DNA from 3 places in the Bradyrhizobium sp. 44 genome. Region 1 is predicted to be linked to each of the others. Evidence: predicted binding sites of a transcription regulator. Region 1 holds the regulator's gene; each other region holds the start of a gene.

Region 1 (9,808 bases):
AGGGCGATTTCAGGCCCGGCCAGTCCCGGGGCAGGACGCGCACGGTGAGCGCGGCCAGCGCCAGGAAATGCGTGAAGCGCAGCACGTCGAGGTCGGCCTTGTCGATCGGATACATCCACTGCTCGAGCCGCTTCGGCATGAAGTGGGAGAGCTGCGGCACATACCAGGTCAGCGTCACGTAGAATGCCGCGACCAGATAGGCGATCGCGATCCACATCGTCACCCGCGAAGCGAGAATGTGCGACATCCGTCGCGCACCCCCGAGCGCGCACCATGCCCCGAACACGAACAGCAATTGCCAGGCGAAGGGATTGAAGGCCCAGAAGCCGTTTGGATAGGCCGACAGATAGAGATCGTATTCCCAGGTCACCGCGTAGAGCGCGACGGAGAGGCCGAGCGTCACGTCGGGGCGCCATTTCATCAGCCACAGGATCAAGGGCAGCGCCAGCATCAGCACGATGTAGAGCGGCAGCACGTCCATGTTGACGGGACGGAAGCGCAGCAGCAGCGCCTGCACGATCGTGACGTCGGGCTGCTTGAGGAAATCCATGATGCCCATCTCTTCGGTGTAGAGCGGGTTCTCGAACCTGGTCGCGACGTAGGAGATTTCGGCAAGGAAGATCGTGAACAGGAAGACGTGGGCGACATAGATCTGCCAGACGCGCCGCAGGATGCGCGCGGTGGCGACGACGATGCCGGACTCCAGCATCGCCCGACCGTAGACGAAGGCGGCGGTATAGCCGGAGATGAAGATGAAGATCTCGGTGGCGTCGCTGAAGCCGTAATTGCGGATCGTGAACCAGGTCAGAAGGCTCGGCGGCAAATGGTCGATGAAGATCAGCCACAGTGCCAGGCCGCGGAACAGGTCGAGCCGGAGCTCGCGCTCGCCGATGGCGGGCAGCGAAATGGCCGGCGATGCCGCGCGCGGCTTTGCACCCGCGGATTTGACCTCCACAGGTTTGGCGGTTCCCGCGATCGTCGATCCCGTCACTTGGTCGGCAATGGTCATCGGGGGCTAAAAACCCTTCCGCAAATCGCGACGTGGCAAGGAGTGTACCGGTCCGGCCGTCATCTCGCAAAGCGCCCGGATCACATGCAAAGACACTTGGACGTGTACTTCCCTGCGAATTCTGGCGGGACGATGTCGCCAGAACCGCCTCCGGCGTTTGGTTCCCGAGCAGATTTCGGTATGATGGCAATCATGTACCGCGCCGTGACCCGCCAGATCGAAGTGACCGTCGAGCCGAACTTTGTTCCGGAGCAGTCGTCGGCCGACCGCTCCCGCTATTTCTGGTCCTACACCATCGTCATCACCAATTCCGGCGACGAGACCGTGCAGCTCAAGACGCGGCACTGGATCATCACCGACGCCACCGGCCGGCAGCAGGAGGTGAAGGGCGAGGGCGTCGTCGGCGAGCAGCCGACGCTCGCCCCCGGCGAACGCTTCGAATACACCTCCGGCGTGCCGCTCACGACCGCCTCGGGCTTCATGACCGGCCGCTACCAGATGGTCAGCGCAACCGGCGAGCGCTTCGAGATCGACGTGCCGACGTTCTCGCTGGACAGCCCGGACAACAAGCGGGTGTTGAATTAGGGTCTGAGATGGTGGGCACGCTTCGCTTTACCCGCCCTCCGGCACTACAGCACCGCGCTACGCGTCCTCGACGCCCGCCTCGTCCGGTGTGAACTCGTACACCGAGCTGCAGAACTCGCAGGTCACGACGACCTTGTCGTCCTTGACCATCGCGGCACGATCGTCGGACGAAAAGCTCTTCAGCATCGATGCCACCGCGTCGCGCGAGCAGGAGCATTGCGCCTTCAAGGGCAGCGGATTGAACACGCGCACGCCGCGTTCGTGGAACAGACGGTAGAGCAGCCGCTCGCCGGACAGCTCCGGATCGATCAGCTCGACATCTTCGACGGTCTCGATCAGCGAGCGCGCCTCGACCCAAGCATCGTCTTCAGCGACGGCATGCACCTCGACGCCTTCGGGCGCATCGCCGGGATGCAGATCGGCCTGCCGCGCGCGCTCGGGCGCCTTCGGCAGGAACTGCATCAGCATGCCGCCGGCGCGCCAGCGATGCTTGCCGCCGTCGTTCGAGCGCCATTCCTCGCCGACGGCGAGGCGCACGCGGGTCGGGATCTGCTCGGAGCGCAGGAAATATTCGTGAGCGGCGTCTTCCAGGCTGCCGCCGTCGAGCGCGACCAGGCCCTGGTAGCGGCTCATGTCGGGGCCCTGGTCGATGGTCATGGCTAGATGACCGTGCCCCAGCAGCGCGCCGGAATCCTTTGCATCGCCGAGGCGCGCGGCGTCGTAGCGCGCATAGGCGCGCAGACGATCCGGCGCCTGATAGTCCACGACCAGAAACGACACCGGACCGTCGGTCTGGGCCTGGAGGATGAAGCGGCCCTCGAACTTCAGCGCCGAGCCGAGCAGCGTGGTCAGCACGATGGCCTCGCCGAGCAGCTTGCCGACCGGCGCCGGGTAATCGTGCTTGGTCAGGATCTCGTCGAGCGCCGGACCAAGCCGCACCAGCCGACCGCGCACATCGAGCGCGTCGACCTCGTAGGGCAGCACGGCGTCATCAATCGGAACCGCGGATGGCGCGCGAACCGGGCCTTCGGGCCCGGTTTTCATGTCAGGGGATTGGGAAACCATGGCGCTTTATCTGGGGTCGGAAGGCGGAATTGGAAGGGGTTCGGAGCAGCTCATCTGGACACTGGTTTGATCATGATACGGCAACTTCGGTGTCGCCCCGGCGAAGGCCGGGACCCATAACCACGAATATTGGTTTGGCGAAAACTCGTTGCCTCCGCCGATCTGCCACAAGAGAGATTCCGCGGTATGGGTCCCGGCCTTCGCCGGGACGACGGAAAGTTAGCTCGCCGCGTCGATCTACTTCACCGCGTCGAAACACCAGGCCAGAATGCCCTTCTGCGCGTGCAGGCGGTTTTCGGCCTCGTCGAAGACGACGGATTGCGGACCGTCGATCACCTCATCGGTGACCTCCTCGCCGCGATGGGCGGGCAGGCAGTGCATGAACAGCGCATCCGGCTTGGCCAGCGACATCAGCTGGGCATTGACCTGATAGGGCTTGAGCACGTTGTGCCGGTGCTCGCCTTCTTTGTCGCCCATCGACACCCAGGTGTCGGTCACGACACAATCGGCGCCGCGCACGGCGGCTTCGGCATCCGTGCCGAGCATGATCGGCGCGCCGGTCGCCTTGATGAAGTCGCGCATCGCTTTTTTCGGCGCGAGCTCCGGAGGAGTCGCGACATTGAGCTGGAATTTGAAGCGCTCGGCGGCGTGCGCCCAGGACGCCAGCACGTTGTTGTCGTCTCCGGTCCAGGCCACCGTCTTGCCCTCGATCGGGCCGCGATGTTCCTCGTAGGTCATGAGGTCGGCCATCACCTGGCAGGGATGCGAGCGCCGCGTCAGGCCGTTGATGACGGGCACGGTGGCGTTCGCCGCAAGCTCCAGAAGGGCGTCGTGATTGAGGATGCGGATCATGATCGCGTCGACATAGCGCGACAGCACCCGCGCGGTGTCGGCGATGGTCTCGCCGCGGCCGAGCTGCATCTCGGCACCGGTGAGCATGATGGGCTCGCCGCCGAGCTGGCGCATGGCAACATCGAAAGACACCCGCGTCCGCGTCGAGGGGCGCTCGAAGATCATCGCCAGCGTCTTGCCTTCGAGCGGCCTGACCGGCTGATGCGCCTTCTGCTTCGCCTTCATCGCGGTGGACGCGGCGAGCATGCGCTTGAGCTCCGACAGCGGCAGCTCGTTGATATCGAGGAAGTGCTTCGGTGTTTTCTCGTGTGTATTATCGGGCGACTTGCTCATCAGCTTGCCGCCCGCTTGTTGCCGGATAACGCGGTGCAGGCGCGCTCGAGCCGCCCGACGCTGTCCTCGATCTCGGCTTCGGTGACGATCAAAGGCGGCAGGAAACGCACGACATTGTCGCCGGCACCGACGGTGAGCAGCTTTTCTGCGCGCAAGGCGGCAACGAGATCGCCGGAAGGCACCACGGCCTTGATGCCGATCAGGAGGCCCTCGCCGCGCACTTCGCTGACGACATCGCCATGACGGTCGATCACGGAGGCGAGCTTCTGCTTGAGCAGCAGCGACATCCTCTGCACGTGATCGAAGAAGCCGGGCTTGAGCATGACGTCGAGCACGGCATTCGCAGCCGAGATCGCGAGCGGATTGCCGCCGAAGGTCGAGCCGTGCGAGCCCGGCGTCATGCCGGATGCCGCTTCCGCGGTCGCAAGGCAGGCGCCGATCGGGAAGCCGCCGCCGAGCGCCTTGGCCAGCGACATCACGTCGGGTTCGACGCCAAGGCGGCGGTACGCGAACAGATCGCCGGTGCGGCCCATGCCGGTTTGCACCTCGTCGAAGGCGAGCAACAGACCCTTCTCGTCGCAGAGCTGGCGCAACGCCCTCAGGAAGGCGGGCGTTGCCGAACGCACACCGCCCTCGCCCTGGATCGGCTCGATCAGGATTCCGGCGGTCTGCGGACCGATCGCCTTTTTCACCGCGTCGAGATCGCCATGCGCAACTTGGTCGAAGCCCTCCATCGGGGGGCCGAAACCTTCGAGATATTTTGCCGAACCCGTCGCGGCAAGTGTCGCCAGCGTGCGGCCATGGAAGGCGCCTTCGAAGGTGATCATGCGATAGCGGTCGGGATGGCCCTTCGCGGCGTGATAACGGCGCACGACCTTGATCACGCATTCCAGCGCTTCGGCGCCGGAATTGCAGAAGAACACGAACTCCGCGAAACTTTCATTGCACAGGCGCGCGGCGAGCTTTTCGCCGTCCGGGCTCTGGAACAGGTTCGACATGTGCCAGAGCTTCGTGGCCTGCTCCTGCAACGCCGCGACCAGCGCCGGATGGGCATGGCCGAGCGCATTCACCGCAACGCCGGAGGTGAAGTCCAGATAGCGCTCGCCATTGGTCGCGATCAGCCAGCAGCCTTCGCCACGCTCGAAACCGAGGTCGGACCTGGCGAAAACGGGGAGCAAATGCGGCGCTGCGCTGTTAGTCATGACGGTCACTTGAATGTTGCGGACGGTGTGAGCGTGCATTGCGCAACGCACCATCGACCGGCCCGGAAAACGAAACGTGCCGCCTCTTGAGGGCGGCACGCGCGACTATCTTAGGCCTGGTGAAACGGGTGTCAATGCCGCCCGGAAAGCCTCGCGAAACGCTGAATCCGTAGTCTTGCGGTGCCGATTTTGCGGGATTTAGTCACGGAACATGTGGAAGCGAGTCGGCGGACTCTTGCGCGGGAGTCACGCCATATTGTAGCGTTTGGATTGTCAGATACGACATCTCGTGCAGTGGTTCTGATCTTTAAGTCCTTATGTACCGGCGTAAACGTTCGGGCGTTCAAGACGCGCCCGGCGAGCCTTAAGGGATTCTGGCGGCACGGGTTTTTGAAGGCTTAGGCATTCGCTGCGAGGCCCCAGGATGGCTGGCGCGCAGCGAGGGAAAGGGTGCAATGACGGTTTTGACCTGGTCCGATGATCGCGTCGAGCAGCTGAAAAAGCTCTGGGAGGCCGGACTTTCGGCCAGCCAGATCGCGGCGGAGCTCGGCAATGTGACCCGCAATGCCGTGATCGGCAAAGTGCACAGGCTCGGCCTCTCGGGCCGCGCCAAGAGCCCTTCGTCGGCAGCGCCCCGGCCGCGCAAGGCGCGCCCCGCGCAGCACATGATGCGGGTGAGCCGCCCGATCTCGCGCGGCAACACCGCGCTGGCGCAGGCCTTCGAGGTCGAGGCTGAGCCGGATCCGGTCACCTACGACAACGTGGTGCCGATGAGCCAGCGGCTGTCGCTGCTGGAATTGAACGAGGCGACCTGCCACTGGCCGGTCGGCGATCCCTCAAGCCCGGACTTCTTCTTCTGCGGTGGACGGGCGCTGTCCGGCCTGCCCTATTGCGCCCAGCACTCGCGCGTCGCGTACCAGCCGGCGTCGGATCGGCGGCGTGCACCGGTGAAGCCGGGGCCGCGGTAATTACGGCAAGTCGTCGCGCGAAGACGGCTCAACGATTTCAGTCTCGTCCCGGCCTAGTGCGCAATTGCGCGCGGGGGGCCGGGACCCATACTCCGAGCGCGCAGTTGCCGTGCGAAAGGGGTCGCTCCGAGTCTTCGCCAAACCACGTTCGGTGGTTATGGGTCCCGGATCAGCGCTCGCTTGTCCGGGACGACGTCGAAGAATTCGGGACAGCTTGCCAACAAACAAGGCTGCAACCCTATACCTGCTCCGCCTTGGCAAACCGATCATCCAGCGCGTAACCGGCGCCGCGGACGGTGCGGATCGGGTCCTGCTCGCGGCCGAGATTGAGCAGCTTGCGCAGGCGGCCGATATGCACGTCGACGGTACGCTCGTCGATATAGATGTCGCGGCCCCAGACGCTGTCGAGCAGTTGCTCGCGCGAGAACACCCGTCCCGGATGCTCCAGGAAGAACTCCAGCAGGCGATATTCGGTCGGACCGAGATCGATCGGCCGGCCCGAGCGCGCCACGCGGCGCTTGTCGCGGTCGAGCTCGATGTCGCCAAAAGCAAGGACGGTGGCGAGCCGCTCCGGGCTTGCGCGCCGCAGCAGGCCTTTCACGCGCGCCAGCAGCTCCGGCACCGAGAATGGCTTGACGATGTAATCGTCGGCGCCGGTCGCAAGACCCCGCACCCGCTCGCTCTCCTCGCCGCGCGCGGTGAGCATGATGATCGGGAGCTGCTTGGTCTCGGGACGGGTGCGAAGCCGCCGGCACAACTCGATGCCTGACAGGCCCGGCAGCATCCAGTCGAGCACGATCAGATCGGGGATGTGCTCCTTGAGGCGGGTGTCGGCGTCGTCGCCGCGCATCACCGTCTCGACGTCATAGCCGTCGCCTTCGAGGTTGTAGCGGAGAAGCTCGGTCAGGGCTTCCTCGTCCTCAACCACCATAATGCGTGCGCCCATCGGGTCGTCGCTCCCTTAAGTCTTCAGGTGTTCGGTACCGTGTTGGCGAAGGTCGTCATGTCGCCCTTCGGCCGCTTGTCGGTGATCGCCTGGCCCTCAATCATGTAGAACACGGTCTCGGCGATGTTGGTGGCGTGGTCGCCGATCCGCTCGATATTCTTGGCGCAGAACATCAGGTGAATACAGAACGAGATGTTGCGCGGATCCTCCATCATGTAGGTGAGGAGCTCGCGGAACAGCGAGGTGCAGATGGCGTCGACTTCCTCGTCACCCTTCCACACCGCCATCGCCGCCGGCAAATCATGCGCGGCATAAGCGTCCAGCACCGACTTGACTTGCTGCTGCACGAGGTCGGTCATGTGCTCGAGGCCGCGGAACAGCTTGAGCGGATGGAAGTCCGTCTCCAGCGCCGCAACGCGCTTGCCCATGTTCTTGGCGAGGTCGCCGATGCGCTCGAGATCGGTCGCGACGCGCATGGCGCCGACGATCTCGCGCAGATCGACCGCCATTGGCTGGCGCCGGGCGATGGTGAGCACCGCGCGTTCCTCGATGCGCTTCTGCAGCGCGTCGAGTTCAGTGTCGATGGCGACGACGCGCTGGCCGAGCGGGACGTCGCGGCGGATCAATGCGTCGACGGACTCGACGATCATGCGCTCGGCGATGCCGCCCATCTCTGCGACCAGGCGTGTGAGTTCCTGGAGGTCGGTGTCGAAGGCCTTTGCGGTATGTTCAGAACCCATGTCGCGTCTCCTAGCCGAACCGGCCGGTGATGTAATCCTGCGTGCGCCGGTCGGACGGCGACGTGAAGATCTTGCTGGTGTCGTCGAACTCGATCAACTCGCCGAGATACATGAAGGCGGTCTTGTCGGAGACGCGCGCCGCCTGCTGCATGTTGTGGGTGACGATCGCGATCGTGTAATCCTCGGACAGCTCCTGGATCAGCTCCTCGACCTTGGCGGTCGAGATCGGGTCGAGCGCCGAACAGGGTTCGTCGAACAGGATCACCTCGGGCCGCACCGCGACGGTGCGGGCGATGCAGAGACGCTGCTGCTGGCCGCCGGAGAGCGACAGGCCGGAGGCGTTGAGCTTGTCCTTGACCTCGTTCCACAGCGCGCCGCCGCGCAGCGCCTTCTCGACGCGGCCGTCCATCTCGGACTTCGAGATCTTCTCATAGAGACGGATGCCGAACGCGATGTTCTCGTAGATCGTCATCGGGAACGGCGTGGGCTTCTGGAATACCATGCCGACGCGGGCGCGCAGCAGATTGAGGTCCAGCTTGCCGTCGAGGATGTTGGTCTGGTCGAGCATGAGCTGACCGGTGGCGCGCTGACCGGGATAGAGGTCGTACATCCGGTTGAAGATGCGCAGCAGGGTCGACTTGCCGCAGCCTGACGGACCGATGAACGCCGTGACACGGTTGGCGCCGAGCGTCAGGTTGATGTTCTTCAGCGCATGGTGCTCGCCGTAATAGAAGTTCAGGTTGCGCACGGTCACCTTGGGGGGCGCCTCCGGCAGCACTGCCGCGTGCGGCAGTCCACCTGACGCGCTCATCGATACGGAAAGATCACTCATTTTGCGGTCCTCTCGGCGCCAAGGATGCGCGCGAAAATATTAAGGGCAAGAACGGTCAGGGTGATGAGCAGCGCGCCGCTCCAGGCCAGCTGCTTCCAATAGGCATAGGGGCTCTGCACGAAGTTGTTGATGGTCACCGGCAGGTTCGCCATCGTTTTGTTTAGGCCGAGGCTGAAGAACTGGTTCGACAGCGCGGTGAACAGCAGCGGCGCGGTTTCACCGGCGACGCGGGCGGTCGCGAGCAGCACGCCCGTGATGAGACCCGAACGGGCAGCGCGATAAGCGATCCGCTTGATCACCAGCGAACGCGGCAGGCCGAGCGCCGAGGCCGCCTCGCGCAACGCGTTCGGCACCAGCAGCAGCATGTCCTCGGTCGTGCGCAGCACCACCGGGATCACGATGACCGCGAGCGCGAGCGAGCCTGCGATCGCGGAGAAGCCGCGCATCGGCACCACCACCGCGCCGTAGATGAACAGGCCGATGATGATCGAGGGTGCCGAGAGCAGGATGTCGTTGATGAAGCGGATCACCGAGGTCAGCCGGTCGTTGCGGCCGTATTCGGCGAGATAGGTGCCGGCGAACATGCCGAGCGGCGCGCCGATGCCGACGCCGATCACGGTCATGATCAGCGAGCCGACGATGGCGTTGAGCAGGCCGCCTTCGTTCGATCCCGGTGGCGGCGTGTTCTCGGTGAACAGCTGGACATTGAGTCCGGCCAGTCCGTTGTAGAGCAGCGTAATCAGGATCAGCGCGAGCCAGGTGACACCGAAGGCGGTTGCGGCGATGCAGAGCCCGCGGACGACGATGTCCTTGCGGCGGCGGCGTGAATAGATCGGATTCATGGCGTCAGTTCCCCGCCTTCTTTTCCAGCCGCATCAGCATCAGCCGCGCCGCCGCGAGCACGAAGAAGGTCAGCACGAACAGCAGGAGGCCGAGCAGGATCAGGCCGGACTGGTGCAGGCCGTCGCTCTCGGCGAACTCGGATGCGATCGCCGCCGAGATCGTGGTGCCGGGGGCGAAGATCGACGACGAGATCCGGAACGAGTTGCCGATGATGAAGGTCACCGCCATGGTCTCGCCGAGCGCGCGGCCCAGCGCCAGCATGACGCCGCCGATGACGCCGACGCGGGTGTAGGGGATCACCACGCTGCGGACGACTTCCCAGGTGGTGCAGCCGACGCCGTAGGCGGCTTCCTTCAGCACCGGAGGCACTGTCTTGAACACGTCGACCGAAATCGAGGTGATGAAGGGCAGCACCATGATGGCGAGGATCAGC
Region 2 (9,808 bases), 170 kb from region 1:
CGAAGCAAGCCAGGCTATTTCCGCGGACGCAGTCTGGATTGCTTCGCTGCGCTCGCAATGACGGAGCTTGAGGAAGCTATCTCGCCAACGCCCACTCGCCTACAATGCGAAACCTTGCTCCCGCATCATCCTGCTTGAATAATGCAATGCGATCGATCGCCAGCGCATCAAGCCGGAGCGCCGCGAACCGCGCGCGCAGCGTCTCCAGAATTGGCCTGCGGCGCTCCGCGTCCAGCCGCCCCGTCAACGTCATGTGGAAGCGGAATTCCTCCATCACGTAGGGGTAGCCCCAGCGGTCGAGATAGTCGCGCTGCCGCTCGCTGAGCTTCTCGGGCTTGCGCCGCGCGCGATCTTCCGCCGTCAGGGCGGTGCGAAAGCCATCGAACGCGCGGACGCAATCGGCGGCGAACTCTTGGAGCGCATCGACCGGCTCGGCCGGAATGACCGCGATGAAGCCGCTGATGGCATCGACAATCGGGCGGATCACCGGGATCGACCGCGCCTCGCCAGCGAAGGCCACGCAGGCCGCCAAAAGCTCCGCCTCCGTCCTGCCCGGCGCCAGCGCCATCGGCGCCTTCAGTGTGCCGTGAAAACCGTATTTGCGAGGATCGGCGGTGATGTCGCGCCAGTCCGGCGCGAGATGCGATGCGTCGGCGGGAAAGGGCAGCTCGTTGCCGGTATAGACATCGTAACCGAGCAGCTCCGCGCCGAAGCGGGAGAGGGCGCTGTCGCTGCCTGCGGCAAAATAGATCGCGTAGCGGGGGAAACTTGTCATCGTCCGAGCATAGCGGGTTTATGCCGCGACGACAGCTTCGCGCGGGGTAGCTGCCATGCCAAGCAACCGCGCCGCGTCGGTGAGATGCACGAGCTTGCCGCCCGATATCACGGCGATCAGCCGCGGCCGCAGCGGCACGCTGTCGTCGACCAGCAGAATGTCCGCGCGTCGGCCTTCCGCGAGCACGCCGCGATCGGCAAGGCCGGTCGCGCGCGCCGGCGCGGCGGAGACCAGGTTCCAGGCTTCGGTCAGCGGCAGCACGCCATCGGCGGCGAGGCGGAACGCAGCGAGCAGCTGCGCGGGATAGTAATAGTCCGAGGCCAGCACGGAGCAGAGCCCCTTGGCGATCATGTCGGATGCTTTGGTCCAGCCCGTGTGGCTGCCGCCGCGCACGACGTTCGGTGCGCCGTAGACGATGTCGTCGCCGTGGCTTGCCGCCGCCCGCGCCGTCTCCTCGTTGATCGGAAACTCCGCGATCGCCACGCCCATGGCGCGAAAGCCGTCGCGCATCGCCAGTGTCGCATCGTCATGCGAGAGCATCCGCACCCCGGCGGCGCGGGCAGTCGCAGCAAGCCGCGACATGGAAGCCGGGACCTCGCTGGCGCGCGAAAGCACGTGTCGGACCAGCCGATCGAATTCCTCGCTCGACAGGCCGGTGCGCTCCACCATGCGGTTGCGCTTGCGGGGCTTGGCCATGTCCCCAACCGTGCCGTCCATGTGGTCGTTGAAGGCGAACAGGTCGACGCGGCCATCGCTGAGCCACTGGCTGATCTCGGTTTCGGCGTCGAGATTATAGGTCTCGTGGCGCAGGTGAAAGCGGGTGTCGGCCGCGAATTGCGGGCGCTGCCGTTCGATCGCCTCCATCAGGCCGCGCGCATTGTCGGCGCTGCGCAGGCCCGGCTCCCACGAACAGGTCGTGGCGTGAAACACCGTGGTGATACCGTTGCCGATCGCTTGGCGGTCGCTATCGGCGAGCGCCACGTCGATCGGAAAATCGACCCCGGCGCGCGGCATCATCTGCCGCTCGAAGGCATCGCCATGCAGATCGACGATGCCAGGCAGGACCAGCAGGTCGCGCGCGTCGATCGCAAGCCGCGCCCGGCCGCGAGAGGCATCGATCTCTGCGATGTCCGTTCCGGACAGGGCAAGAGAAGTTTCGACGAGCTCGGAGCCGATCAGGGTTCGGCCGCCCTCAAGGAAAATGTCTGTCACGCGACTGCGCTTGGTTTGCTGCTAACAGAATTGTTGAGAGAACTTGCTCGTGCTTCGTATGTCGAGAGAAAATCTTCAATCCCGAGCTTGCGGAAGTCGGGCAATGCTGCACGCAATTTGTCGTGATCCCAATCCCACCAGGCGAGGCTGGCGAGCCGTCCGGCAACCTCTTCCGAGAACCGCCGGCGCACGATGCGCGCCGGATTGCCGGCGACGATGGTGTAGGCCGGCACGTCCTTGGTGACGATGGCGCCGGCCGCGATCACCGCGCCGGTGCCGATGTTGCGGCCCGGCAGCACGATCGCGCCATGGCCGATCCAGACGTCATGCCCGATATGGACGTGATGCTGGCGCCGCCAGCCGAAGAATTCCGTGTCGTCGCTCTGGCCTTCGAAATAGGCGCCCGAACGATAGGTGAAGTGCGCCTGCGTGGCGCGGTGCATCGGGTGGTTGCCCGGATTGATCCGGGTCACCGCCGCGATCGAGCAGAATTTTCCGATGGTGGTGTAGGTGATCTGGGCGTCGTTCACGACATAGGAGTAATCGCCCATCGTCACCTCGTGCAGCAGCGTGCGGGCGCCAACCTCGGTGTAGGCCCCGAGCCTGGTTTCGTGCAGCTTCGCCGAGGGATCGATGGTCGGCTGGACCGAAAGAGCTTTGGCGGCCATGTTGCATCCGAACGAGAGGGCGGGCGTTTCTCTTCGAGCGGCTTGATGACAATGTCATGACGACGCGATGACAGGGGATGAACAGGGGATGAGGTGTGTAGGATCGCCGCACCGCAACGTCCGTGTCACACAAGTGTCAAGCGCCGGCGTTAGCGGTGGGTCCCAGCTACTCTGGAGCCCTGCATGCTGGTGGTTGAAGGTCTGACGTGTCGCTTCGGCGTGAAAGCCGCGGTGGACGACGCCTCGTTTCAAGTCTCTCCCGGCGGCTTCGTCGGCGTGATCGGACGGTCCGGCGCCGGCAAGTCGACCCTGCTGCGGACCATCAACCGTCTCGCGGCCCCTTCGCAGGGCCGCATCCTGTTCGACGGCCTCGACGTCACGGCGCTGCGCGGCAAGGAGCTGCGGCAGTGGCGGGCGCGCTCGGCGATGATCTTTCAGCAGTTCAATCTGGTCGGCCGGCTCGATGTTCTCACCAACGTCCTGATGGGACGGCTTGCGACGATGCCGGCCTGGCGCTCGCTGTCGCAGACCTGGCCCGAGCAGGACAAGGCGCTGGCGATGTCCGCGCTTGAGCAGTTCGACATCGCCCCGCTAGCAGCCCAGCGCGCCGACCAACTCTCCGGCGGCCAGCAGCAGCGCGTCGCGATCGCCCGCGCGCTGGTGCAGCAGCCCGACATCATCCTCGCCGACGAGCCGATCGCTTCGCTCGATCCGCGCAACACCAAGATCGTCATGGACGCGCTTTTGCGCATCAACAAGCATTTTGGCATCACCGTGCTCTGCAATCTGCATTCGCTCGACCTGGCTCGCAGCTATTGCGACCGCCTGATCGGCATGGCGCAGGGACGCGTGGTGTTCGACGGCGCACCGGCTGAGTTGACCGAGCACGTTGCGCGCGAGCTCTACGATCTCGAAGCCGCCGATGTCATGGGCGGCACGCCCGCACCGGTGCGACAGGGCATTCCGGTGCTTGGAACGGCGGCCGCCGCCTGAGCGGCGCCGCATCAGGACCCACCAGTTTTGCGTCAACCGACCTCAACCAATGAAGAGGCTATCATGATCACTCGCAGATTGATTCTTGCCGGCGCCGCCGCGCTCGCGTTCACGACCTCGGCTTCCGCCGAGGACTGGAAAGCTAGATATCCCGAACTGACCTTCGCGGTCATTCCGGCGGAAAACGCCTCGGGCGTCACCGAGCGCTGGGCGCCGTTCATGAACTATCTCTCCAAGGAATTGGGCGTGAAAGTCACGCTGCGCATCGCCAACGACTACGCGGCCGTCATCGAAGGTCAGCGTGCCGGCAACATTCACATCGCAAGCTATGGCTCAGCGTCGTTTGCCCGCGCCCGCCTGACCGGCGTCAAGACCGACGCCTTCGCCAACGACATCAACTCCGACGGCTCCACCGGCTATTACTCGGTGTTCTTCGTCAAGGCGAGCAGCCCCTACAAGAGCATCGACCAGCTCAAGGGCAAGAACCTCGGCCTGGTCGACCCGAACTCAACCTCCGGCAACAACGTGCCGCGTTTCGAGCTCGACAAAATGGGCATCGCGGACGCCGACACCTATTTCAGCAAGGTCGTCTTCACCGGCAGCCACGAGAACGCGATCCTGGCACTGGCGCAGGGCACGGTCGACGTCGCGGCCAACCAGTGGACCAGCGACGACGATTCGACGCTGGCGCAGATGCTGACCAAGGGCATGCTGAAGAATGCAGATGGCTCGGCGATGAAGAAAGATGATTTCCGCATCATCCACAAGTCGGCGCCAATCATCAACGGCCCCTATGCCTACAATTCTGACCTGCCGGAAGAGGCCAAGGCCGCCATCGCCAAGGCGTTCTTCGACGCGCCGGCCAAGGACAAGGCTGCCTTCGACCGCCTCCAGGACGGCCAGAAGAAAGGTTTTCATCCCGCGACCACCAAGGATTGGGATGGCACGATCGAGCTGATCAAGTTCGTCGATGCACTGCGTAAGAAGAAGGCGTCCTGAGTTTCGGGACGATGCCACTGGAGCCGGGTCGATGGACCCGGCTCTTTCTCTTTGATCGACCACCTTTCCTGATCAGATGACCGTCGCGGTTTCGATCCTTCCCGAGCAGCAGCTCGCCGTGCGCAACGCCGCCTATCGCCAGGCGGTCGCGCGCAAGCGGCTCCGACTCCTGTTCGGAACCGTGGTGTTTGCCGCCGCACTGCTGCTCGCCGCGATCGGCGCGGAAGTGAATTTGCGGACGCTGTTCACCCATTACGGCAACTTCATCAGCTATTTCGACCGCATCCTCACACTCGACAGCGGACAGCGGGTCTGGACCGATGTCGGCGAGTGGCTCTGGGGCTGGCGCAAATGGCTGAGGATGCTGGGCGAGACCCTGCTGATCTCCTATGTCGGCACGTTGATCGGCGCGACTTTTGCCTTCTGCCTGAACTTCTTCGCGGCTGAAAACACCTCGCCTGCGCCCTGGCTGCGGTTCGCGGTGCGGCGCCTGCTTGAATTCGCCCGCACGGTGCCCGGCATCGTGTTTGCGCTGATCTTCGTGATCGCCTTCGGGCTCGGACCGATGGCGGGCGTACTGGCCATTGCGATTCACTCCACCGGCGCGCTCGGAAAGCTGTTCTCCGAGATCGTCGAGAACGCCGACATGAAGCCGGTCGAAGGTGTCCGCTCGACCGGTGCGAGCTGGCTCTCCTGCATGCGCTTCGCCATCCTGCCGCAGGTCACGGCGGGCTATGCCAGCTACGCGCTGCTGCGTTTCGAGATCAACGTCCGCGAGGCCTCCGTGATGGGCTTCGTTGGCGCCGGCGGCATCGGCCAGGAGCTGGTCGTCGCCATCCGCAAGTTCTACTACTCCGACGTCAGCGCCATCCTGCTCACCATCATCGTCACGGTCTTCATCATCGACATCAGCACCGGCTGGCTGCGCGGCCGTCTGTTCGGCAAGGAGGCGCGAACGTGACGGGGCCGCAGGAGATCGACACCGCCGCGCTTCGCGCGCGCTACCCCGATGTGTTCGACCGGCCGGCCTCGGCGCGGCTCGCCATCCCGACGATGATCGTCGCGGCGCTCGCGATCCTGATTTATGGTCTCGTCGATCTCGACTTCTCGCCCTCGCGCTTCGTCGCCGGCCTCAGCCAGCTCGGCTGGATCAGCCTGATGATGATTCCGCCGGATCCCGGCTCGTCGCTGCCGATCTATCTGAAGGCGCTGGGCGAGACGCTGTCGATCGCGCTGCTCGGCACGACGCTGGCTGCGGTGTTCGCGCTGCCGATCAGTCTTCTTGCCGCGCGTAACGTGGTGCCGTCGAGCATTTTGCGCTTCCCGATTCGACGTTTCCTGGATTCGATCCGCGGCATCGACACGCTGATCTGGGCGCTGGTGTGGATCAACGTGGTCGGGCTCGGCCCGTTTGCCGGCGTGCTCGCCATTGCCGTGTCCGATTTCGGCGCCTTTGGAAAGCTGTTCTCGGAGGCGATCGAGGGCGCGGACCAGAAGCAGGTCGAGGGCATCCGCGCCTCCGGCGGCAGTGCGCTGCACGAGATCCGCTTCGGTCTGCTGCCGCAGGTCCTGCCCGTGATCGCCGGCCAGGTGCTCTATTTCATCGAGTCGAACACGCGTTCGGCTACCATCATCGGCATCGTCGGTGCCGGCGGTATCGGCCTCCAGCTCGCCGAGCAGATCCGCGTGCTGGAATGGCAGAAGGTGTCGTTCCTGATCCTGATGATCCTGGTCGCGGTCGCCGCGATCGATTTCGTCTCGGGAAAACTGCGCTTCGCGATTATTGGGCGAAGGGCGGTGGCCTGATCACCGATTTCGTAGGGTGGGTAAAGCGCAGCGTGCCCACCAGTTCAATCGCAGCACTGGATGGATGGTGGGCACGGCGCAAGTGCGCCTTTGCCCACCCTACGACTCCACCAGAAATTCCACCCGCTCCGCCGCAAAGCGCGAATGCTTGGTGACCAGCGGCTTGCCGTCGAGATCGTGATCGGTGGCGTCGACCACCAGGATCGGCCGTCCCAGCGCCAGATCGAGCCGTGCGGCGTCGGTTGCGTCAACGATGCCGGCGGTGATCCGGGTCGCGCCGCGGCGATAGTCGCGGACGCCGTAATGCTCGAGCAATTTCGTCATCGAGCGGGTCGCGGCAAAGACGTCGCCCGCACCCGGAAACAGCTGCGCCGACAGCCACGTCGTGGAGACGCAGATCGGCGTGCGGTCGGCGAGGCGCATCGCCTCGATCCGCACCAGCGGTGCACCGGTCTTGAGGCCGAGTTCCCGCGCGAGTTCGCGGGTCGCGACATCATCGGACGCCTCGATCAACCGGCCATGCGGTTCGCGGCCGTCCGCGCCGACGATCTCGGAGAAACGGGTCCGCGAGCGCAGCGGATAGGCGAGCTTCTGCGCCTCGACGTAGGTTCCGCTGCCGCGTTCGGCCCGCACGATGCCGCGCTCCGCAAGCGCGGCCAGCGCGCGCCGCACGGTGTGGCGGTTGACGCGATAGGTTTCGGCGATCTCCACCTCGCCCGGCAGCTTGTCGCCGGCCGCAAAGCGGCCGTCGGCGATGCCGCGCTCGATGCCGTCGGCAACGAGGCGCCACAATGCGACGCCGGAGGAAGCTGTGTCCTGCATGCTCATGTGGCCGGGAAGCTACTCCAGAAATCACGCCCTTGTCACCAAACAGTCATGGCGCTCCGCTATCAAGTTGTCTAGTATCATAGACAACTTGGATTCGGCAAGTTCTGCAGAAAAGTCGGTGGATGTGGTGACCCAGCACAACAATCAGCAAGCCCAGCGCAAGGCCGCAATGGCCGTGCTGGCGCACGCGGAGGCGGGCGAGATCGCCGCTCGCCTCCGCGCTCTCGCTTTGCCGGCGCATCAGGATCTGCGCGCGCCGGAAAACGGCCTCGTCATGCTGCGCGGCCGGGTCGGCGGCGACGGCGCGCCGTTCAACCTCGGCGAAGCCACCGTGTCGCGCGCCGCGGTGCGGCTTGCGAGCGGCGAGGTCGGCTTCGGTTACACGCTCGGTCGCGACGGCGAGAAGGCGCGGCTGATCGCGCTGTGCGATGCGCTGGTGCAGTCCAGCGATTTCGGCGGCGCGGTGGAGCGGGACATTATCGCGCCGTTGCGTGAGCAGCTGATGGCCAAGCGCAAACAGGTGGCGGCCGAGACCGCCGCGACGAAGGTTGATTTCTACACCATGGTGCGCGGTGAGGGGTGAGATCATGACCACGATTGCGGAACTGCCGCCGGGGTTCGCCGACAAGGTGCTGTCGGCGCAATCGACCTTTCGCTCGGTCATGGACGCGATGGCGCGGCCGGGATCGGTCCAGCGCATCGTGCCGACATCAGGAGCGCCTCAAACGATGATGCGCGGCACGGCCGCGATCGCGCTGACGCTGTTCGACCACGACACGCCGCTCTGGCTCGATGCGCGCATGTCGGAAAGCACCGACGTGACAAAATGGCTGAAGTTCCACACCGGCGCACCGGTGGTGCAGGATCCCTCGATCGCCAGCTTCGCGCTGATCGGCGACGGCGGAGTGCTGTCTTCGCTCGAGCGCTTCGCGCTCGGCACTAGCGAATATCCGGATCGCTCGACCACATTGATCTTCCAGGTCGATAGCCTTGACACCGGACGCAGCTTCGAGCTGCGCGGTCCCGGCATCGACGGCGTCGCCACGCTCCAGGCGTCGATCAAGCCGTTCGACCTGTTCGAGCGTCTGCGCGTCAACGAAACGCTGTTTCCGCGCGGCATCGATGTGGTGCTGGTCGCCGACGATGCCGTGGTTGCGATCCCGCGCACCACGCGCGTCGTGAATAAGGGAAGCTAAGCATGTATGTCGCAGTCAAAGGCGGCGAACGCGCCATCGAGAACGCCCATCGCCTGCTCGCCAGTGCGCGACGCGGCGATCAAAGCGTGCCGGAAATCACGCTCGACCAGATCTCGGAGCAGCTTGGTCTCGCCGTGGACCGCGTCATGAGCGAAGGCTCGCTCTATGACCGCGAGCTCGCGGCGCTCGCCATCAAGCAGGCGCGCGGCGATCTGATCGAGGCGATCTTCCTGGTCCGTGCCTTCCGCGCCACGCTGCCGCGCTTCGGCGCCAGCGAGCCGGTCGAGACCGGCGCGATGCGGGTGCAGCGGCGGGTGTCCTCGACCTTCAAGGACATTCCCGGCGGCCAGATTCTCGGGCCGACCTTCGACTATACCCACCGTCTGCTCGATCCCTCGCTCGCCGAAGGCTTCGTGCCGGAAGCGCCGGCGACGGCCGAAGCATCGACAGTGCCCACCCCGCGGGTGACGGATATCCTCGGCCGCGACGGGCTGATCGAATCCTCGCCGCAGGCGGAAGAGGGCGCCAGCGTCGGCGACCTCACCCGCGAGCCGCTGAACTTTCCGGCGGATCGTGACCTGCGCCTGCAAAATCTCGCGCGTGGCGACGAAGGGTTCTTGCTGGCGATGGGCTATTCCACCCAGCGCGGCTACGGCCGCAACCATCCCTTCGCCGGCGAGATTCGCTTCGGCGAGGTCGATGTCGAATTTTCGGCGGAAGACGCCGGCTTCGCCGTTCCGCTCGGCTCGATCGAGCTCACCGAGTGTCAGATGGTCAACCAGTTCAAGGGCTCCGCGACCGAAGCGCCGTGCTTCACCCGCGGTTATGGCCTCGCCTTCGGCCAGAGCGAACGCAAGACCATGTCGATGGCGCTGGTCGACCGCGCGTTGCGTGCGCGCGAGCTTGGCGAAGAGGCACTCGCCCCTGCGCAAGACGAAGAATTCGTGATGTCGCATTCGGACAACGTCCAGGCGACCGGCTTCGTCGAGCATCTGAAGCTGCCGCATTATGTCGACTTCCAGTCCGAGCTCGGCCTGTTGCGCAAGCTGCGCAAGGAATTCACTGAAGCCAATGCGCCCGACGCCATGAAGGAGGCCGCGGAATGAACGCGCCCGCCTACAATTTCGCCTATCTCGACGAACAGACCAAACGGATGATCCGCCGCGCAATCCTCAAGGCGATCGCGATCCCCGGCTATCAGGTGCCGTTCGCCAGCCGTGAAATGCCGATGCCCTACGGCTGGGGCACCGGCGGCGTCCAGGTCACCGCGGCGATCCTCGGGCCCGAGGACGTGCTGAAGGTGATCGACCAGGGCTCCGACGACACCACCA
Region 3 (9,808 bases), on a different contig from region 1:
AGCGGACCTTGCCGAAACCGTGCACCAGCGCGAAAGCCCAGGTCCAGGGGCCCTTGTCGACGGAGCCACTGAAGCCGAGTTGAGTCAGGTCCAGCGTCGCGGACTGGAGCGCGAGCGGAACGTCGATGTCGGTGTGGCTCTGGTCGACGGAGAAGCCGAGATTGACGCCCGGTGCGAGCCGCGCGCCAAAGCCCGCGACACCGCCAAAGGTCTTCCGCTTGTCGCCGACAAAGTCTCCTTGCGCATCGGTCCGGACCGAGATGCCGTAGCCCTCGAACCAGGTGCGGTAGCGCGGATCTTCCGCGCTGGCCGATGCGCCGCCGCCGCCGCCGGGATTGGTTCGGAACGCCCGGTTGACGCCGCCAGATGCCTGGTTGCCGAGCCGCTCCAGGAAGTTCGACCCGAGATTGAGCGCGCTGTTGCCGGCCGATTGGTCGTAATTGGTGGAGGTGGCCGACGGCGTGGGAGGCGGTGGCGGTGGCAGCGGCGGGGCGACCTGAGCGAGAACGGGAGCAGCCGTCGTCACCAAGCCAAGCACGATGGCACTCGCGACCTTGGCCGCCGTCCGACGAACCCGGTCTCCGCCAATCACCCGCCGCTTCCCGGAAAGCTGCAATGTGCAGCGCATGACAATGAATCCCAAAGCAAAATGGCGGCGCGCAAAAATGCAACACGCGCCACACTGCATGCGACGATTTGTGCTGAACTGCCCCCGAGGGTCAATCGGTCCAGACCTCATCGCCAAGGCGATTGCCCTCGATTGTGGTTCCCCGGCCACAGGTCGTAAATTGCAGATGACGGCACCCGGCCCGGACTTGAAATTCGCGCGCGGCTTGCTAACGGGCGATTTTCATGTTGCAATATCGGACACAATCGGAATTGGCCGCTCGACTGTGCGTTTCGCGACATTGAGACTCAAGACTCGAACAGACTACCGGAAGCCCGTTTGTGGCGTGGCACGCGAAAAGCGGCCGCGTCGTTTTTGTATCTAGCGGAGGAGACTGAGGATGCCGCAAAAGGGCACCGTCAAATGGTTCAACCCGACCAAGGGATATGGGTTTATCAAGCCGAACGGCAGTGACAAGGACGTCTTCGTCCACATCTCCGCCGTCGAGCGCGCCGGACTCTCCACCCTCAATGAAAACCAGGTGGTTGAATACGACCTCGTGGAGAACCGCGGCAAGGCATCCGCGGAGAATCTCAAGGTCTCCTGACTTCTCTCGCGGTCTGCGCAAGAGATCATGACGTTGCCCCCGGCTCTGCCGGGGGTTTTTGTTTTGGGGATGAGAAGTATTTCGTGCGACGGCGCTTCACCGCACCAACGGCGCAACCAGAAAATTCTCCGACGGCCCGCTGCCCGCGGTCTTGCACACGTCGCCCTCGATCCGGACCTTGCCGGTCGCGAGCAGGCTCAGCGCTGCGGGATAGATGCGGTGCTCGACTTCGAGGATACGCTCCGACAGCGTGTCCGCCGTGTCGTGATCGCTCACGGGCACCGCACCCTGCATCACGATTGGGCCGGCATCGGTCTCGGGGATGACGAAGTGCACCGTTGCGCCGGACAGCTTGACGCCGGCGCGCAAGGCCTGGCCATGCGGGTCCAAGCCTGGGAATGACGGCAGCAGCGAGGGATGGATGTTGAGCATCCGCCCGTACCAGGCTTTTGTGAATTCAGCCGTGAACAGCCGCATGAAACCGCCGAGACAGATCAGCTCGATGCCGTGCTGATCGAGCGCTGATTGCAGCACCTTCTCGAAGCCGGCGCGGTCCTTGCCGAACGGCTTGCTTTCGATCACCAGCGTCGTCACGCCGCTCGCTTTGGCCCTTTCCAGCCCCTGCGCGTCGGCCTTGTTCGAGATGACGAGCGAAATCTCCGCCGGGAAATCCGCAGCAGCAGCGGCCCTGATCAGCGCGGACATGTTGGAGCCGCGACCGGAGATCAGGATGGCGACGCGGCGTTTCATCAAAGCGCCAGATCGAGGTGGCCGTTATAGATGACGCGGTGCTCGCCCTCAGCCGGGATCACGGTACCGAGCTGGGCGACGGTCTCACCGGCGTCAGTGAAGACCTCCACGACCTCGTCGACCTTGTCCGGCTCGACGATCGCGATCATGCCGATCCCGCAATTGAAGGTCCGCAGCATTTCGAGCTCGGCGATGCCGGCTTGGGCTGCCAGCCATTTGAACACCGGCAGCACCGGCAGGCGCGCCAGATCGATACCGACACCGAGATGGTTCGGCAGCACGCGCGGAATGTTGTCGGTGAAGCCGCCGCCGGTGATGTGGGCAAGCCCCTTCACCGCGCCGGTCTCGCGGATCGCGCGCAGGCAGGATTTGACATAGAGCCGCGTCGGCGTCAGCAGCGCGCCGCCGAGCGTCATGACAGGCGCAAACGGCGCCTGCGCCCCGAAGCCGAGGCCGGATTGTTCCACGATCTTCCGCACCAGCGAGAAACCGTTGGAGTGCACACCCGACGAGGCGAGCCCGATCACGGCATCGCCGGCGGCGATGTCCTTGCGCGGCAAGAGCGTGCCCCGCTCCGCAGCGCCGACGGCAAAGCCGCCGAGGTCGTAGTCGCCGTCCTTGTAGAGGCCGGGCATCTCGGCCGTCTCGCCGCCGATCAGGGCGCAGCCGGATTCGCGGCAGCCTTCGGCGACACCGGCGACGATCGATGCGGTCGCCTCCGGATCGAGCTTGCCGCAGGCAAAATAGTCCAGGAAGAACAGCGGCTCGGCGCCCTGCACCACGAGGTCGTTGACACTCATGGCGACGAGGTCGATGCCGATCCCGCCATGCAGGCCGGTCTCGATCGCGATCTTGACCTTGGTGCCAACGCCATCGGTCGCGGCCACCAGGATGGGATCCTTGAAACCGGTCGCCTTGAGGTCGAACAGGCCGCCGAATCCGCCGATTTCGGCGTCGGCGCCGGCCCGCGCGGTTGCGCGCACCATTGGCTTGATCAGGTCGACCAGGCGGTTGCCCGCGTCGATATCGACGCCTGAATCGGCGTAAGTGAGGCCGTTTTTGCGGTCGGTCATGCCCGATTTCCAGTGGGTTTGCGGCTGGTTACGTCGAATTCCGGGGACGCGCAATGGCTCGCATGGCGCGCCTCCGTATACTATGTAGAGATATCAACCGATTCAGCCTCCAAAGGGCCGAATTCGAGGTCAGGCCGGGTGCCGGGAAGCGCCGTGTGAGTATACCGAACATCATTACTTTGGGCCGCATCATGCTGGTCCCGATCATCGTCTGGGCCATCGTGTCGAGCCAAATGGAGGTGGCGTTCGCCGTCTTCCTGATCGCCGGCATCAGCGACGCGGTCGACGGCTTCCTTGCCAAGCGCTTCAACATGACGAGCGAGCTCGGCGCCTTGCTCGACCCGCTCGCCGACAAGGCGCTGCTGGTCTCGATCTACATGGCCTTGGGCATCTGGGGCGCGATTCCGCGTTGGATCGTCATCCTAGTGGTCTCGCGCGACATCATGATCGTCGCCGCCGTGATCATATCGTGGCTGTTCGACCGCCCTGTGGAGATGAAGCCCTCGAAGGTATCCAAGCTCAACACTGTGGCTCAGGTAGCGTTCGCGGCGCTGGTGCTGGCCGCCCTCGCCTTCGGCTTCAAAGCCGGTCCTTATGATATCATCCTGATGGGCCTCGTAACGGTCTTCACGCTCTCCTCCGTGTCGCTCTATCTCGTTGAGTGGTTGCGGCACATGAGCACGATCGAGGCCAAGTGAGTTGGGAAGCGGCCCCGCAAAAGGCCAACTCCCGCTCGATGAAGTCGCATCTCGTCAAACGAAGCCGGCACGCCGGCACGGAGCAAAGCAAGCGTGCCAGGCCGCGTTCATCCCCGACAATTGGCGTTTTCGCTTCCGCATGCGGAGAGCCTGAGCCGGGACAATTTCCTAGAAGGCCCCGTTAATGCCGCCGGTCTTGCCCTCATCGACGCCTGGCCGGAATGGCCGAACCGGATCATGTGGCTGGCCGGCCCGGAAGGAAGCGGCAAGAGCCATCTCGCCGCGATCTGGGCCGAGGCTTCAGGCGCCCGCTCGACCACGGCCAATGGGCTGACCGCCGAAGCCGTCCCGGCTGCGCTCGCCACCGGCGCGCTGGTGGTCGAGGACCCCAAGGCCAGGGAATTCGACGAGCGCGCCCTGTTCCATCTGATGAATCTGGCCCGCGAGGACGGCGCCTACGTTCTCTTCACCGGACGCGAGGCGCCCGCTTCTCTCGAGATCGAGCTTGCCGACCTGCGCTCGCGGCTCCGCGCCGTCCCCGTTATTTCGCTGCTGCCGCCTGACGATCAGCTCTTCCGCGGCCTGATCGTCAAATTCTGCGCCGACCGCCAGCTCGCGGTGGACGAGAGCGTGGTCAGCTACCTCGCCACTCGCCTGGAGCGGTCCTCGGCCGCCGCCCGACGGGCTGTCGACCTGCTGGACACCGAGGCCCTGCGCCTTGGCCGTCCCGTCACCCGGGCCCTGGCAGCCGAGCTGCTCCGGGATGTCTGACCAAGGCGGCTTGACGCGGCCGGGCGGCGGAACATCAATGTCATCGAAACGTCATCGCTCTAACACATGCTCCCGCGGGTTTTGCGCGTAAGTCGCAAATTGGGGCGAACTGGATGGATCGACTTCTGATGGACTCTGCGCAAGCTGTTGAAGTTAAAGAAAAAGCCCCGGAAGCCGAAGGCCCGCCGGCGATCGCATCGAGCCCCGAGCGGTTCATCAATCGCGAGCTCTCCTGGCTGCACTTCAACCGCCGCGTCCTGGAGGAATCGGTCAATCCCAGCCACCCCATGCTGGAGCGGGTGCGATTCCTGTCGATTTCAGCGAATAACCTCGACGAGTTCTTCATGGTCCGCGTCGCCGGCATCAAGGCCCAGGTGCGCGAGGGCATTGCCGAGCGCAGCCCCGACGGTCTGACCCCGTCCGAGCAGCTCGCGCTCATCAACCGGACCGTCTCGCAGCTTGCGTCCGACCAGCAGGCGATCTGGCGCGACCTGCGCGGCACGCTTGCCGACGAGGGCATCGTGCTGGTCGAGGGCAAGGAGGTCACCAAGGCGGAACGAACCTGGATCGAGGACTACTTCCTCAGCAACGTGTTCCCGCTGCTGACGCCGCTCGCGATCGACCCGGCCCACCCGTTCCCGTTCATTCCGAGCCTCGGCTTCACCATCGCGCTCCAGCTCACGCGCGCCGCCGACGGCAAGCAGATGAACGCGTTGATCCGCATGCCCGGCAAGATCGACCGCTTCATCCGCCTGCCGGCCGAGGGCAAGGTCGTCCGGCTGATCTCCCTGGAGCAGGCCACCGCTCTGTTCATCAACCGCCTGTTCCCCGGCTACAATCTGCACGGCCAGGGCGCATTCCGCGTCCTCCGCGACTCCGAACTCGAAATCGAGGAAGAGGCCGAGGATCTCGTCCGCCTGTTCGAGACGGCGCTGAAGCGCCGTCGCCGCGGCTCCGTGATCCGACTCGAGATCGACGCCAAGATGCCGGAACAGCTGCGCAGCTTCGTGCAGCACGCGCTGTCGACCGCCGACGACGAGGTGTTCCTGGTCGACGGCGTGCTCGCCATGAACGAGCTCTCGCAGCTCACCCGCCTCGACCGGCCCGACCTGGAATTCACCCCTTATGTGCCGCGCCATCCCGAGCGCGTGCGCGAGCAAGGCGGCGACATCTTCGCTGCGATCCGACAGAAGGACCTCGTCGTCCATCACCCCTACGAATCCTTCGACGTCGTGGTGCAGTTTCTCCAGCAGGCCACGCGCGACCCCGACGTCGTCGCCATCAAGCAGACGCTCTACCGCACCTCCAGCAACTCGCCGATCGTGCGTGCGCTCGTGGAAGCCGCCGAAGCCGGCAAATCCGTCACCGCGCTGATCGAGCTGAAGGCCCGCTTCGACGAGGAAGCCAACATCCGCTGGGCGCGCGACCTCGAACGCGCCGGCGTGCAGGTCGTCTACGGCTTCCTCGAACTGAAGACGCACGCGAAACTCTCGATGGTGGTGCGCCGCGAGGGCGGCAGCCTCACGACCTACGTCCACACCGGCACCGGCAATTACCATCCGGTGACCGCGCGCATCTACACCGACCTCTCCTACTTCACCTCGGAGCCGACCATCGGCCGCGACGCCGCGCGCGTGTTCAACTTCATCACCGGCTACGCTGCGCCGAGCGATCTGGAAAAGATGGCGGTCTCGCCGCTGACCTTGCGCAAGCGCATCATCGAGCACATCCAGGGCGAGACTGCGCATGCGCGACACGGCCGGCCTGGTGCGATCTGGATGAAAATGAACGCGCTGGTCGACCCCGACATCATCGACGCGCTCTACGAGGCCTCACAGGCCGGCGTGCAGGTCGAACTCGTGGTGCGCGGTATCTGCTGCCTCAGGCCCGGCATTCCCGGCCTGTCGGAAAACATCCGCGTAAAGTCGATCATCGGACGATTCCTCGAACACGGCCGAATCTACTGCTTCGGCATGGGCCAGGGCCTGCCGAGCGCGAAAGCGGCTGTGTATATCTCCTCGGCGGACATGATGCCGCGCAACCTCGACCGCCGCGTCGAGGTGCTGTGTCCGCTGCAAAATCCCACGGTGCATCAGCAGGTTCTCGAACAGATCATGGTTGCGAATCTCAAAGACAATGAACAGAGCTGGCAATTGTTGCCGGACGGGTCCTCAACGCGTATGAAGACCGCGAAGGGCGAGGAGCCTTTCAACGTCCACAACTACTTCATGACAAATCCGAGTCTGTCTGGCCGTGGTAAGTCGCTCAAGGAATCCTCGCCGCGCCGCCTCACGCGCCGTAATGAACGTCATCAATCCTGATCCGGGATCGTCGACGTGAAGCGGCCGCGCAAGCGCGGCTCGAGCGTCGCCGTCATCGACATCGGCTCCAACTCGGTCCGTCTCGTCGTCTACGAGGGACCGACGCGGAGCCTCATTCCGATCTTCAACGAGAAGACGCTGTGCGGGCTCGGCCGCGAGGTGCAGAGCACCGGCTTGCTTGCGCCCGACGCCGTCGACAAGGCGCTGACCTCGCTCAAGCGCTTCCGTGCGCTGTGCCGGGTGATGCAGGTCGGACGGGTGTTTGCGATTGCGACCGCCGCCTGCCGCGACGCCTCCAACGGCGCCGACTTCATCGCGAAAGCCGAGCGCATCTGCGCGGTGAAGATCGAGATCCTGTCGGGCCCGCGCGAGGCGCGGCTGTCGGCGCTCGGCGTGATCTCCGGCATCCACCATCCCGACGGCATCGTCGGCGACCTCGGCGGCGGCTCGCTCGAACTGATCGACGTGCGCAAAAACACCGTGCGCAGCGGCGTGACGCTGCCGCTCGGCGGCCTCGCGCTGCAGGACCTCGCGCATAAATCCCTGAAACGCGCCGACCGCATCGTGCGCGAAGCGCTCGACGGGGTGCCGCAGCTCAAGGCAGGGAGCGGCCGCAGCTTCTACGCCGTCGGCGGCACCTGGCGCGCGCTTGCGCGCATCCACATCATCCAGAGCGGCTATCCGCTCCAAGTGATGCACGGCTATTCGATTTCGGCGGCCGAGGCGCTCGATTTTTCGCGTCGTCTCCGCCGGCTTGCGGCCGCCGGCATGCTCGCCGACATCGAGATCGTCGCCGATGCCCGGCGCCCGCTCCTCACCTATGCCGCACTGGTGCTCGAGCACATCATCCGGGTGGCGAAGCCGAAGACCATCGTGTTCTCGACCTTCGGCGTGCGCGAGGGCCTGCTGCACGAGAAGCTGCCGGAGTCCGAACGCAACAAGGACGGACTGATCTGCGCGGCCGAGGAGCTGAACCAGCTGCTGTCGCGTTCGGCCAAGCACGCGCGCGAGTTGATCGCCTGGACCGACCGCCTCGCCCGCGTGGTGAAGCTGCGCGAGACCGAGGAGGACCGCCGCCTGCGCCACGCCGCGTGCCTGCTGTCCGACATCGGCTGGCGCGTGCATCCCGACCATCGCGGCGAGCAGACGCTGAGCCTCGTCGTCAACGGCAATTTCGGCGCGATCACCCACACCGAGCGCGCCTTCGTCGGCCTGTCCGTGTTCTATCGCTATGCGGGGCTCAGCGAGGAGAACCAGCCGCCGGTCGCCATGCAGGAGCTTCTGACGCCGGCGCAGCTCGAACGCGCCCGCCTGCTGGGCGCGGCCTTCCGCGTCGCGCATCTGATCTCGGCGGCGCGTCCGGGCGTCTTGCCTGCGACGCATTTCCGCAGCGTGGGCCGTAAGCTGTTGCTGGTGTTCGAGCACCGCCTCGGCGATCTCGTCGAGGACCGCGTCGGCAGCCGCTTCCGCGCGCTCGCCCGGCTGATCAACCGCGCCGGCTCGATTGTCCGGCGCTAGCGCATGATCCGGAAAAGCGTGAAGCGTTTTTCCGGAAAGATCGTGCTCGAAAGATAAGCCTACTCCGCAGAGGCTTTGGCGTGGCGTTCGGAGGACTCCAGCGCGGCCGCGCTCATGCTGCGTCGGCGCCAGATGGAGCCGACGACCAGCACGACGACGACGCCGAGAGCTGCGCAGAGATATTCGCCGCCTCCGCCGCCATGGGCGAATTGCGGCGGGATACGCAAGGCGCCGAGCATGTTGTCGAGCGAGGCGCCGAACGGACCGTCGAACAGCGTGTGCAGCCTCGGCGCGATGCCGGGATCGGTCGCGATCACCTCGCCCGCGATCCAGCCGAGCAGCGCCGCGCCGGCCCACACCAGAACCGGGAGCTTTGCGAGCAGCGCCATGATCAGCGCCGCACCGGCGACGATCAAGGGCACGCTGATGGCAAGGCCGAGCACCAGCAGGGGCGCACTGCCATTGGCGGCCGCGGCCACCGCAATGACGTTGTCCAGGCTCATGACGATGTCGGCGACGACCACGATCTGCACGGCCTGCCACAGATGCGAAGCCGACTGGACGCCGTCCTCGTCCTCCTGTTCCGGCACCAGCAGCTTTGCCGCAATCACGATCAGCGCAAGACCGCCGACCAGCTTGAGGTACGGCAGCTCCATCAGGCTCGCGACGATGCCCGTGAAGATGATCCGCAGCAGCACCGCCGCGCCTGCACCGAGGATCATGCCCCACAGCCGATGCCGCGGCTTGAGGCCGCGGCAGGCGAGCGCGATCACCAGCGCATTGTCGCCGGACAAGAGGATGTTGATCCAGATGATCTTGCCGACCGCGACCCAGAAGGTCGGTTCGGCCATCTCAACGCGGAACTGGGTGAAGAATGCCCCGATCGTAGCGGGATCGAAGATCTGCCAGAGCCAGTTCACACTACGTCCTTTCGCCGCGTCTCGTTACCTTATCGGCCGACGGATCAGCCGACGATCTCGTTGCCCGAGAAGAACTGCGCGATCTCGATCGCGGCGGTTTCCGGCGCATCCGAACCGTGCGCGGAGTTCTCGCCGATCGACTTTGCGTAGAGCTTGCGGATGGTGCCGTCAGCCGCCTTGGACGGATCGGTCGCCCCCATCACGTCGCGATACTTGGAGACGGCCCCCTCGCCTTCCAGCACCTGGACCACCACGGGGCCCGAGGTCATGAAGTCCACGAGCTCACCGAAGAAGGGGCGCGCCTTGTGGACCGCATAGAAGGTCTCGGCCTGTTCCTTGGTCATGCGGATGCGCTTCTGCGCGACGATGCGCAGGCCTGCCTTCTCGATCACGGCGTTAACCGCACCGGTAAGGTTACGCGCGGTGGCGTCGGGCTTGATGATCGAGAAGGTGCGTTCGATGGCCATGATCTTGTCCTTGAAGAGAAAACGGTGGTTCGGAGTTGCCGGGCTTATATCGGCGCGTTCGCGATACGGCAAGCGA

What was found. Region 1 encodes PhoB, which activates phosphate uptake and scavenging genes when phosphate is short. Its sites were predicted from a motif close to TGTCATNNANCTGTCAT; they were not measured.
Region 2: the regulator PhoB is predicted to act here: its motif matches at 2,701-2,717, upstream of phnC (phosphonate ABC transporter ATP-binding protein).
Region 3: the regulator PhoB is predicted to act here: its motif matches at 4,545-4,561, upstream of IVB41_RS20010 (RNA degradosome polyphosphate kinase).

Annotation. Positions count from the first base shown of each region.
Region 1 covers NZ_JADPIY010000008.1:408,385-418,192, reverse strand. The annotation lists gene IVB41_RS03920 (OpgC domain-containing protein) at 1-1,009, opposite strand, end outside; gene apaG (Co2+/Mg2+ efflux protein ApaG) at 1,202-1,594, shown strand; gene IVB41_RS03910 (Hsp33 family molecular chaperone) at 1,652-2,659, opposite strand; gene argF (ornithine carbamoyltransferase) at 2,897-3,844, opposite strand; gene IVB41_RS03900 (aspartate aminotransferase family protein) at 3,844-5,046, opposite strand; gene IVB41_RS03895 (GcrA family cell cycle regulator) at 5,502-6,014, shown strand; gene phoB (phosphate regulon transcriptional regulator PhoB) at 6,253-6,960, opposite strand; gene phoU (phosphate signaling complex protein PhoU) at 6,984-7,700, opposite strand; gene pstB (phosphate ABC transporter ATP-binding protein PstB) at 7,711-8,532, opposite strand; gene pstA (phosphate ABC transporter permease PstA) at 8,529-9,374, opposite strand; gene pstC (phosphate ABC transporter permease subunit PstC) at 9,379-9,808, opposite strand, start outside.
Region 2 covers NZ_JADPIY010000008.1:579,109-588,916, forward strand. The annotation lists gene IVB41_RS04690 (DUF1045 domain-containing protein) at 77-775, opposite strand; gene IVB41_RS04695 (alpha-D-ribose 1-methylphosphonate 5-triphosphate diphosphatase) at 794-1,987, opposite strand; gene IVB41_RS04700 (chloramphenicol acetyltransferase) at 1,984-2,655, opposite strand; gene phnC (phosphonate ABC transporter ATP-binding protein) at 2,839-3,648, shown strand; gene phnD (phosphonate ABC transporter substrate-binding protein) at 3,712-4,647, shown strand; gene phnE (phosphonate ABC transporter, permease protein PhnE) at 4,724-5,608, shown strand; gene phnE (phosphonate ABC transporter, permease protein PhnE) at 5,605-6,453, shown strand; gene phnF (phosphonate metabolism transcriptional regulator PhnF) at 6,553-7,281, opposite strand; gene phnG (phosphonate C-P lyase system protein PhnG) at 7,400-7,864, shown strand; gene phnH (phosphonate C-P lyase system protein PhnH) at 7,869-8,477, shown strand; gene IVB41_RS04740 (carbon-phosphorus lyase complex subunit PhnI) at 8,480-9,583, shown strand; gene IVB41_RS04745 (alpha-D-ribose 1-methylphosphonate 5-phosphate C-P-lyase PhnJ) at 9,580-9,808, shown strand, end outside.
Region 3 covers NZ_JADPIY010000016.1:733,581-743,388, reverse strand. The annotation lists gene IVB41_RS20040 (autotransporter outer membrane beta-barrel domain-containing protein) at 1-628, opposite strand, end outside; gene IVB41_RS20035 (cold-shock protein) at 1,008-1,214, shown strand; gene purN (phosphoribosylglycinamide formyltransferase) at 1,311-1,964, opposite strand; gene purM (phosphoribosylformylglycinamidine cyclo-ligase) at 1,964-3,037, opposite strand; gene IVB41_RS20020 (CDP-alcohol phosphatidyltransferase family protein) at 3,193-3,735, shown strand; gene IVB41_RS20015 (DnaA ATPase domain-containing protein) at 3,829-4,506, shown strand; gene IVB41_RS20010 (RNA degradosome polyphosphate kinase) at 4,635-6,827, shown strand; gene ppx (exopolyphosphatase) at 6,843-8,345, shown strand; gene IVB41_RS20000 (TerC family protein) at 8,405-9,265, opposite strand; gene ndk (nucleoside-diphosphate kinase) at 9,310-9,732, opposite strand.